One region of the Sedimentibacter sp. MB35-C1 genome, then DNA from elsewhere that is predicted to be linked to it. Evidence: riboswitches for the same ligand, from Rfam matches in the RefSeq annotation. Region 1 holds a riboswitch; each other region holds the start of a gene.
The links. A riboswitch is a leader RNA that binds a small molecule or an ion and turns the genes downstream of it on or off. The one in region 1 is predicted to bind cobalamin.
Positions count from the first base shown of each region.

Region 2: another riboswitch for cobalamin. It lies ahead of cbiB (adenosylcobinamide-phosphate synthase CbiB); the one in region 1 lies ahead of RBQ61_RS05305 (ABC transporter substrate-binding protein).
Region 3: another riboswitch for cobalamin. It lies ahead of RBQ61_RS14705 (sirohydrochlorin cobaltochelatase); the one in region 1 lies ahead of RBQ61_RS05305 (ABC transporter substrate-binding protein).

Region 1 is NZ_CP133188.1:1,159,386-1,162,669, reverse strand. Features, by position in the region: gene cobM (precorrin-4 C(11)-methyltransferase) at 1-180, opposite strand, end outside; gene cbiD (cobalt-precorrin-5B (C(1))-methyltransferase CbiD) at 190-1,278, opposite strand; cobalamin riboswitch at 1,400-1,573, opposite strand; cobalamin riboswitch at 1,679-1,860, shown strand; gene RBQ61_RS05305 (ABC transporter substrate-binding protein) at 2,040-2,993, shown strand; gene RBQ61_RS05300 (iron ABC transporter permease) at 2,990-3,284, shown strand, end outside.
Region 2 is NZ_CP133188.1:1,900,401-1,903,684, reverse strand. Features, by position in the region: gene cobD (threonine-phosphate decarboxylase CobD) at 1-633, opposite strand, end outside; gene cbiB (adenosylcobinamide-phosphate synthase CbiB) at 648-1,598, opposite strand; cobalamin riboswitch at 1,693-1,862, opposite strand; gene RBQ61_RS09005 (low specificity L-threonine aldolase) at 1,902-2,996, opposite strand; gene RBQ61_RS09000 (L-lactate dehydrogenase) at 3,172-3,284, opposite strand, start outside.
Region 3 is NZ_CP133188.1:3,021,109-3,024,392, forward strand. Features, by position in the region: gene RBQ61_RS14700 (hypothetical protein) at 1-477, opposite strand, end outside; gene RBQ61_RS14705 (sirohydrochlorin cobaltochelatase) at 477-1,844, opposite strand; cobalamin riboswitch at 2,068-2,272, opposite strand; gene RBQ61_RS14710 (peptidylprolyl isomerase) at 2,325-2,843, opposite strand; gene RBQ61_RS14715 (hypothetical protein) at 3,049-3,284, shown strand, end outside.

The sequences.
Region 1 (3,284 bases):
CTCTTCAAGAGTCATATGAGCGCTGTTGTGGATTTCTGCCCCTTCCTTTGCATACTTTAACAATTCTTTGTTTACAAGAGACCCTGCATATATAATAACATCTGCTTCAGATAAAAGTTTGTGCCCTCTTAATGTTATTAAATCTGCCGCTCCGGGTCCTGCCCCTACAAAATTTACCATACTTTTCTCCTACCAATTTAATAGCCCGTGCTTATTTGAATACATTATGAGCTTAATGTTAATTCTATCTCCAACTCTCCTGTTTATATAATAAAGGGCTCTTTCATATATTTTTTTAATTACTTTTTTATCTAATTTTTCCTTTTTTAATATATCTATTGCCTGCTCAGTAGTAACGCTTGATAAAATCTGAGATATAACGTTACTTCCCGCACCGTATAAACCAGCATAGCAGCCTAGCATTTCCATTCTAAAATCACCGGTGTTGGAATGTGTATTCATCATACCTCCGGCTACTTTAACCAATTTGCCTATATGTCCTACTATAAGTATTTCCTTATAGTCGAGCTCCAAGGCATAATCCAGCACCTCTCCAAGATAATTGCTGAATTTAAGACTGTTTTCACCTTTTATTCCCAAGGTTTTGTCTATAAAGTTTTCCGCATAGTTTCCGGGAAACGCCAAAAGCGTATTGTATCCTCTTTCTCTTATTACCTGCATTTCAATCTTAAGACTGTCAATAAGAGCTTTTTCACTCATAGGTTCCACTATACCCGTCGTCCCTATTATAGAAATACCTCCTACAATTCCAAGCTGCGGATTAAACGTCTTTTTTGCAACCTCTTCCCCTTCGGGAACAGATATCACTATATTAACTCCGCCGCTATACCCATATTGACTGCAAATTCTCTGAACATTTTCAGTTATCATTTTTCTGGGAACAGAATTAATAGCAGGTTCTCCAACAGAACAATCCAGACCTTTCTGAGTTACTTTTCCAACACCCTTTCCTCCCACGATATTTATTTTTCCCGAATCATCCAAACTAACATCGGCATAAATTAAAATACCATCTGTGGAATCAGGGTCATCTCCGCTATCCTTTTTAACACAACATCTAACTCCATGTACGCTAAAAACAGGAGTCTTAATATCAATAATTAATATTTCTCCTCTTGGAAGCCTAACCGACACCTTATCTACAGTTTCGCCTGTAAATATCATCAATGCTCCGGCAGTTGCCGCAGCTGTAGCACATGTTCCTGTGGTAAAACCACATCTTAACTTTTTTCCGTTTACAACCATATACTTTTCCATACGCACCTCATTAACATATTTTGAAAGTATAAAAAAACTTCCGTGTTCACGGAAGTTCTAAATAACAATTGAATGACCATACTATCAAATATGTTCTTATTTTAGATTATCCTCCCGAAAATCTACAAATATATATTCTGGCAGGTCTCCTGACTTTCGGATCATCTAACACACACCTTCCCATGCATAAGCACAGTGGCATCAAGCATTATCACCTTTCACAGTAGCGGGGGCTGTAACAGCTTTTACTGTTTTCCCTTTTAAAACATAAGTTACCACAACATAATATTCGGTTTGAATCAATTATATATTATGCATTAATCATTGTCAATAAATTATAGGTCAGAAAACGGGCCGTATTTATTGACAATTAAAATGTAATATACTATACTTAAATTAATTGAAAAACCATAATATTGGTGCGCCTTGCGATAATAGGGAATTAGGTTAAAGTCCTAAACAGTCCTGCTGCCGTAATGAGAGAGCAATTTTTAAGGTTCAGCCAGCCACTGGATATCCGGGAAGGCTAAAAATTGTTGTGACCTCTGAGTCGGAAAACCTGCCGATATTATTTGCGTAAATACCGCAGATGTCATGTTCTTCAGGAAAAAAGAGCACTGGCTGAATAATAATTTGAACATATTTAAAGCATTGTGGATTTTACGTTTCGGTTAATTTGTCGAGGCGTTTTTTTATGTCCGCAAACTTATATAATCAAGCAGAAAATACTGTTGTACGAATTGTTTAATTGGAGGAGAATCATGAAAAAAAGACTATATTTACCTATTTTAGCATTGATTATTGTATTGTCTCTGTCAGCATGCACAAATGAGCAGTCACAACCTAAAGAACCGTCTGATGAAAATTCAGTTCAAAATGCTCAGCTTATTTCTGAAGACAGGGCAGGAAACAAGATAAACATACCTTCGGAAATTGATAGAATAATATCCATATCACCTGCTAACACAGAAATGATAGTGGCTTTAGGGTATGGAGATAAGCTTGTTGCAGTTGACAAGTATTCAGAAGATATAGCCGGAATTCCTGATGATGTGCCTTTCTTTGACATTATGAACCCGGACGTTGAGCAGCTTGTAGCACTGGAGCCTGACATAATTTATGCTACAGGGATGAGCATGAGTGACGGAAATGACCCATTTAAACCTATTAAAGATCTTGGGATAACCGTTGCATACATACCGTCAAGCGACAGTATAGAAGGAATCTACAAAGACATAATCTTTATAGCCGACTCTCTTCAAGCCGGTGATAAGGGCAGAGATATTGTAGACAACATGAAAACTGAAATATCTAGATTCGAAAAAATTAGTACAACTATTGAAAACAAAAAAAAGGTATACTTTGAAATTGCTGCAGCGCCCGATTTATACAGTTTCGGCAGCGGCGTGTTCTTAAATGAAATGATTGAATTGCTGGGAGCTGAAAACATTCTGAAAGATCAGGAAAAATGGGTCTCTATATCAGATGAAGTAATAGTAGCCTCCAATCCCGACATAATACTCACAAATGTAAACTATATAGAAAATGCTGTTGATGAAATTAAAAACCGCACCGGGTGGGAAAATATAACTGCTGTGAAAAATGATGATGTTTACTATATTGACAATAATTTCAGCTCATTGTCGAATCAAAATATAATTAAAGCAATGGAACAAATGTCCGTAGCAATATATCCGGAAGTTTATAAAAAATGAAAATAAGTATAAAAGTAATAGTTTATTATTTATTAGGTGTATTAGTATTGCTGATTGGAGTGGCTTTAGGAAGCATATATGTGCCGCCGGGGGATATTGCGGCAATAGTTTCAAACAAGCTGTTTTCAACAGAGCTGCCCTCAAGCATACCAGATGTATTCGTATCAATAGTATGGGATCTCAGGCTTCCAAGAGCCATTCTCGCCTTCATTGTTGGAGGTGCTCTTGCTGTAAGCGGAGCCGTGATGCAGTCAGTACTGAAAAATCCTCTGGCTTCGTCCTATACTCTCG
Region 2 (3,284 bases), 740 kb from region 1:
CAATACAATAAGATTATTGTATTTATTCATTAGTCTGACAGAACTTAATGATTCTTTATTTTCCACAAAATCCAGAAAACATTCATCTATAACCACAGTTGCCCCTGACTTCATACATTTGTCAATTATTTTTTCTGTTGTTTTAATATCTGTTATTTGCCCAGTTGGATTATTGGGGTTGCACAAAAATACAATATCTGTATCATTATTTATATGATTTAATATGTTATCCTTTATCTTAAATTCATATTCTTCACCCAGATTGTAATAGTTAATATCTGCACCGACTGCTTTCAATGCGCTCTCATATTCGCTGAAGGCCGGTGCAGTAACAAGGCCTTTTTTGGGCATTAAGAAAAAAGCAATACGATATATGGCTTCTGCTGCTCCATTTGACGCAAAAATAAAGCTGGTCGGGACTTTTTCGACTGATGCAATACTTCGGATTAATTCTGAAGAATTGATGTCCGGATACCTGTTAGAATATTCAATTGAATTTATACAGGCGGATTTAACCGAATCGGGTATACCCAAAGGATTTATGTTTGATGAAAAATCCAATATTTCATTTATCCCGCTACCGTTTTTTTCGGCCGCCGTATATATGTCGGCGCCATGTATTTCTATACTCATAGTATTCTCCTATTTTATAAGCTTGTAACAAAGTAGTAAAGCAATGAACCTGTTGCCAACGTCAGCATAGATGCTGCGTACATAAGCCTATTAGCCCTTTTAATATCTTCTATTTCTATTTTTCTTATGTCATCTCCTATTGTCGGCTTGCTGACAAGCGCGCCTCCGTAATAGCTGTCTCCTCCAAGCATTATGTCCAGAGCTCCGGCGCACACTGATTCCGTATGTGCTGAGTTTGGGCTCTTGTGATTGTACCTATCTCGCAAATAGATTCTGAGGGCATTTTTGTAATCCATGCCTGTAATAAATGCCACAGCGATCATAATAAGCGCTGAAATCCTTGAGGGAATGAAATTTGCAACATCATCAGCTATGGCTGAAACCCTGCCTATATTTATATATTTTTCATTTTTGTATCCAACCATTGAATCTAAAGTATTGACTGCCTTGTACATAAATCCCAGAGGAGCTCCTCCAATCATTATGTAAAGCATTGGAGCAATAACCCCGTCAGATGCATTTTCTGCAACAGTTTCCACAGCCGCTTTTGCAACAGATACTTCATTAAGCTTTTCCACGTCCCTGCCCACAATAAAAGATAAATAATTACGAGCTTCAGCTAAATCATTTCTTTTCAGTGATTTATAAACCTTCATACTTTCATCCTTCAAACTTTTTGTTGCAAGTATGTAGTAGCACATTAATCCTTCAATAATTAATGCAAGCATAAAACTAACCTTTGATGCAAAATATAAAATTACATATGGAATTACAAATGAAGTAAAAACAACCGAAAACCATAATATCGCTCCTGCCGCTGTTTCTTCCTTTGAATTTTTGCAGCATTTTCTCAGCTTGTCCTCAACAAAGCAAATCATATTCCCTATGAGTCTTATAGGATGAAACCATCCTTGAGGATCTCCGATAATCAAATCAAGCACATATCCGATGATGAGTGAATTCATATTATTCCTTTCTGACATACCTTATTTGGACAAACAAAAAACCCTCCTGAACGGAAGGCGGTTACACACATATTTCAGACAGTCCTCCCGACAATCCATAAAAAACTAATTTGGCAGGTTTCCTGACTTTCGGATCATTTAACGCTCGCCTTCCCATTTTCACAGTGGCAATGAGCCTTATCACCTTTCACAGTAGCGGGGGCTGTAACAGCTTTTACTGTTTTCCCTATTAAAACAAAAGTTACCAACAAAGTACATTTTCATTTATTTATGAAATAATTATAAATCAACAGGATTTAAATGTCAATGAAAGAGATAGCTTCTTACTTTTATGTATTCATTAAACCTGTCAAATACTTGTTTTAACAATTCCTTAGGAATTTTCGAAAACTCTTCACCAATTGATATTTCGAATTTTGATGTTTTTTCATCTATTTTTTTAATACCTCCGGCTATTGAAACATCAAATTCGCTAAATATTTTTGAAACTATTTTCTCCAGTTGATCACTGCTGAAATCAGCATGCACATGAAACATATTAGTCATCGGTATTTCAGGTGTCGTACGAACAGATGGCAAATCATTGAAATACTTTGCCAGTTCTATAGCTTCTTCATGAAATTTACTCATCATATCTTTTCTTTTTTCATAATAATAATCAGCAGCAATGATATACGGATAGAGACTTATTAAATCCCCTCCATGCCTGCGTTTCCAGATTTTAGCTTTGTTAATAAACTCTTTTTCCCCAGCTAAAACAGCTCCTGCAACAGCACCTATACCCTTGTAAAAGGAAATATACACGCTGTCAAAATACGCTGATATTTCAGCCGGAGATTTTTCATAGTATGGAAGCGATTCAAATAATCTGGCACCGTCAAGATGGATGTACATATTTTTAGACCTTGCGTATTCTATAATTTCTTCCAATTCATTAAGAGCCGGCAGATATCCTCCTATTTCTCTCTGAGGTAGTTCAATTAACAAAGTCCCAACATTCTCCTTAACAGACATTAAATCTTTTATGGTAAACAGTCGGTTTGTTTCACCCAAAAGAACAGTTTCCAAACCATGCAAAATCTTTATTGCATCTTGCTCATGCAATTCCAAATGTGAGAGAGGATGATATGCAACTTTCTTGTTGTTTTTATCGTCTGCGTAGATCCTAAGAGCAATCTGTTGTGCCATCGTACCGCTTGGCATAAAAACAGCTGATTCTTTTCCAAGTATTCCAGCAAATTTCTTTTCAAATTCTTCAATAATTTCGCCTTTGCCGTATAAATCGGCAAACCTATCTTCTTGTATACTGTTTAAGGCTTCCTTTAATATATCGATACTTCTTGGACCGTTACCTTGGAATTTATACTTTGCAGCCTTATATTGATCAGTTAACTTCATAATTCACCTCTTAAAATGTTATTGTTACAATGCTTTCTAACAAGCATTTATTTTTATTATACCGCTAAATGATAATGTTTGCCACAATTATTATATATCATCGTTTTTGTAGCAAACAATAAAAATCAAAGTTTCAAATACTCTGTATCTAAAACTTTGATTTTTATTTTAAATATTATCTCTTAGAAAATTTAGGACCTGTTTTTGCATCAACCATGGTTTCTTGGATATACGCTATTGTTTCTTCTAATTTTTTTGTTTCCCATTCATTTAACTTTACAGGTATCT
Region 3 (3,284 bases), 1.8 Mb from region 1:
GATGTCAAACAGGATTTCAGCTGCCCCACCACCGTTAAAGGGCTTAAGTGTATCGGAATTAAAACGAATCGTGTAGTCAATTTCGTGGGGTACGCTCATTGCCACAGTTTGTGCACTTACAGCCATATCCTTGTCCAGTGAAACAGGAATCTCGAATGTGGAATTCCCGTCAGTATTGACGGGATAATAGTAATTTCCATCTACCAGCATATACTCGTAATACGGACTGCTCCAAATTACAGAAGCAGTCATAGTACCGCTTGCAACTGTCAACTCTGCCGGAGATTCGATCTTCACTCTGCCCGACCCTCCAGAGAGAGTTGCTTCCACAGTGTACCTGCCGTCTGCCGGAAAATCCGCAGCAATTGCTTTAACCGGCAATATTGCTATTAATAAAAGAATAACCAAAGCTATAATTTTTTTCATCTCATATTTCATTTTACTATAAACAAAACCTAGTGCATTTTTTGCATACATTATTCCACTGTCACAGCTTCTTCTGGTATCATTGAGGATTGAAATACCAGAACCCTATCATACCATGCTTCTTTATTTATACTCCATGCAGCGCAGTTAATATCCTGGTTAAGTGCTACCACCGGTACTTCATATGTGTACTTACCTTCACTGTCCTCTACATAATAAATACATTTATCATCAGTATCGGCAAGTGCCTCTTCACCGGTACCCATGTATAATTTCTCATAACCCGTTCCACTGAGAGTAATTACTGCTGACATTTCACCCTTTGCTACAGTTAGTTGTGCATCAATTATGCGAAACATACTGGAACTGGAAGAAACTTCAATCTGATACGTGCCGTCCTTAATCTGGTCACCCTGTAATGTTTGAGCTTTTTCGGCTTCTTCTAAGTCATCCGTATCTTCAGCAGGCACATTTTCCTCATTAGTACTTTGATCTATGGCTTCACCCAAATGCTTAACAATCATATTCTGAACACCTGTGTACTCACCCATACCTTTAAGCACAGTCTCAACCTCATATCCTTCTGCTTCAAATGCGCTTTTCCATGAATCTTCTTCATCACCTGCCATATCATTGTTAGCATGATCTCCTGCAACAATCATAAATGGTAGCAAGACAACCTTGTTTGCTCCAGATTCTTTAACAAGAGCAATAACATCATCTAAAGATGGAGTTGCTTCCACTGTGCCCATAAAATAATTATCATGACCTGCATCGGTAATGTATTGTTGAACCTTTGAATATACAGCATTTGACTCATGTTCTGTTCCGTGACCCATGAACACAATTGCAGTTCCCTCTGTGTCATATGATTTTGTCTCTTCAGTTATAACTGAGACAATTTCTTTAAAATCTTCATCTGAGGCAAGCAATTGTTTGCCAACCTTAAAGCTTTCAAATTTGTCCTTATATGCTGATACTTCGTTGATAATATCATCATACTCAAAACCGTTCATAACATGTGTAGGCTGTATTACAACCTCTTTTACACCATCTGCTACCAAACGATCCATTGCTTCTGTTACATTGTCAATTTCTAAACCGTCGCGATCTTTAAGCTTGTCAATGATAATCTGACTTGTAAATGCACGTCGAACCTCATATTCAGGATAAGCTTCTTGCAACGCTTTCTCAACGCCTCCAATGGATAAGTCACGGTTGTCATTGTAGCTTGTACCAAAACTTACTGCCAGTATAACTTTGGACGGGGAATCTTCTGATAGATTTTCAACTGGAGGGTTTTCAGCCAGAGGATTTTCGTCTGCAGCATTTGTTGAATTTGAACATCCTGTTGCCATTATTAGCAATAACGACAGTGCCAGTATAAGCGTAAATAATTTTTTAATTTGTTTCTTCATTATTAATACTCCTTTTTAATTGTTTTTATATATTGCTTTATGTCATATCCGGTGGATTTTAGAAAAATCCGCCGGCGTTAATAAGACCGAAACTAAAAAACGTCTGCGATTAACTCGCAGACGTAAATAAAACGTGAGACTATAACATATTCATACAAAATGAAATATGTTTGTATTGCATCCATAGCCATGGTAGTCCGCAGGGCTGTACGCACTGCACTGTAAGTGCAGCAAGGAAACCGGCAAGTATTCTGGCTTATCACCCTGCGTTTACATAGAACGCTATCTTTGACACCTTCCCGGAATAATTTCCAGTGGTATTAGTCAAAGCATCAGTGAATTACAGCAACGGTCTTGCGTGGGATTTGCACCCAACTTCCATAACCTGATTCCTATATTCAATTTAAATCAGTATAGCACCATAAGAAACACTTTGTCAATAATATTTAGTCATTGCATTGGTGCTTTTTCATAATGTGTTTACGCTTTTTCCGGTTCTTCGTAGGTTTCTCCGAAGGTTTCTATCGTTACTTTTTTTAATCTCACATCTTCCATAGGTTTATCTCTGTAATCAGTCTTTGAATTTGCAAGTTTATCTACTATGTCCATTCCTTCCGTAACTTTGCCAAATCCAGCATATTGTCCGTCTAGATGTGGTGATTTTTTATGCATAATAAAAAACTGAGAACCTGCAGAGTTGGGAGCCATAGCTCTTGCCATTGATAAAACACCTTCAGTGTGTTTTAAATCATTCTTAAAACCATTGGATGTAAATTCACCTTTGATTGAATATCCAGGACCTCCTGTACCATTTCCTGTTGGGCATCCTCCTTGAATCATAAACCCTTTAATTACTCTGTGAAATGTTAAGCCGTCATAAAAATTTTTATTGATCAATGATATAAAGTTCTTCACAGTATTAGGAGCAATTTCGGGATAAAGCTCTGCCTTTACTGTATCGCCGTTTTCAAATTCAAATGTTACTACCGGTAATTTCATATATCCTCCATTTATTATGTTATTATTTACTATACTTTACACTATCATGCAGAATTATTCAAGACGTAATTGCTGCAATGATGTTGATAAAATAATAAAATTTGCATATTCTTTCTGAATATTTTAATTTTAAGGTTGTAACAACATCTATACACCGGAATATATTAAAGTAAAGTTATAGTAAATATGAGGAGGTTATATAAGCATGAAATGCTCAGATAGAAACAACGTTCTAGGTACCGGCGGAGTAGCTGAAAGATGCTGCACCGGCCAGTCAGGTTGTGATTGGGACGGAACCCTGAGAAACGTAGTAACAGAGCCAATATATGTTCAAAAAGTATACGATGCAGTACTATTTAATTTACAAGGGCTTAAAACTGCTCCCGATACTTGCTTTGAGCCAAGATTAGGATGCGGAACAAATGTAATAAGAATATCAGA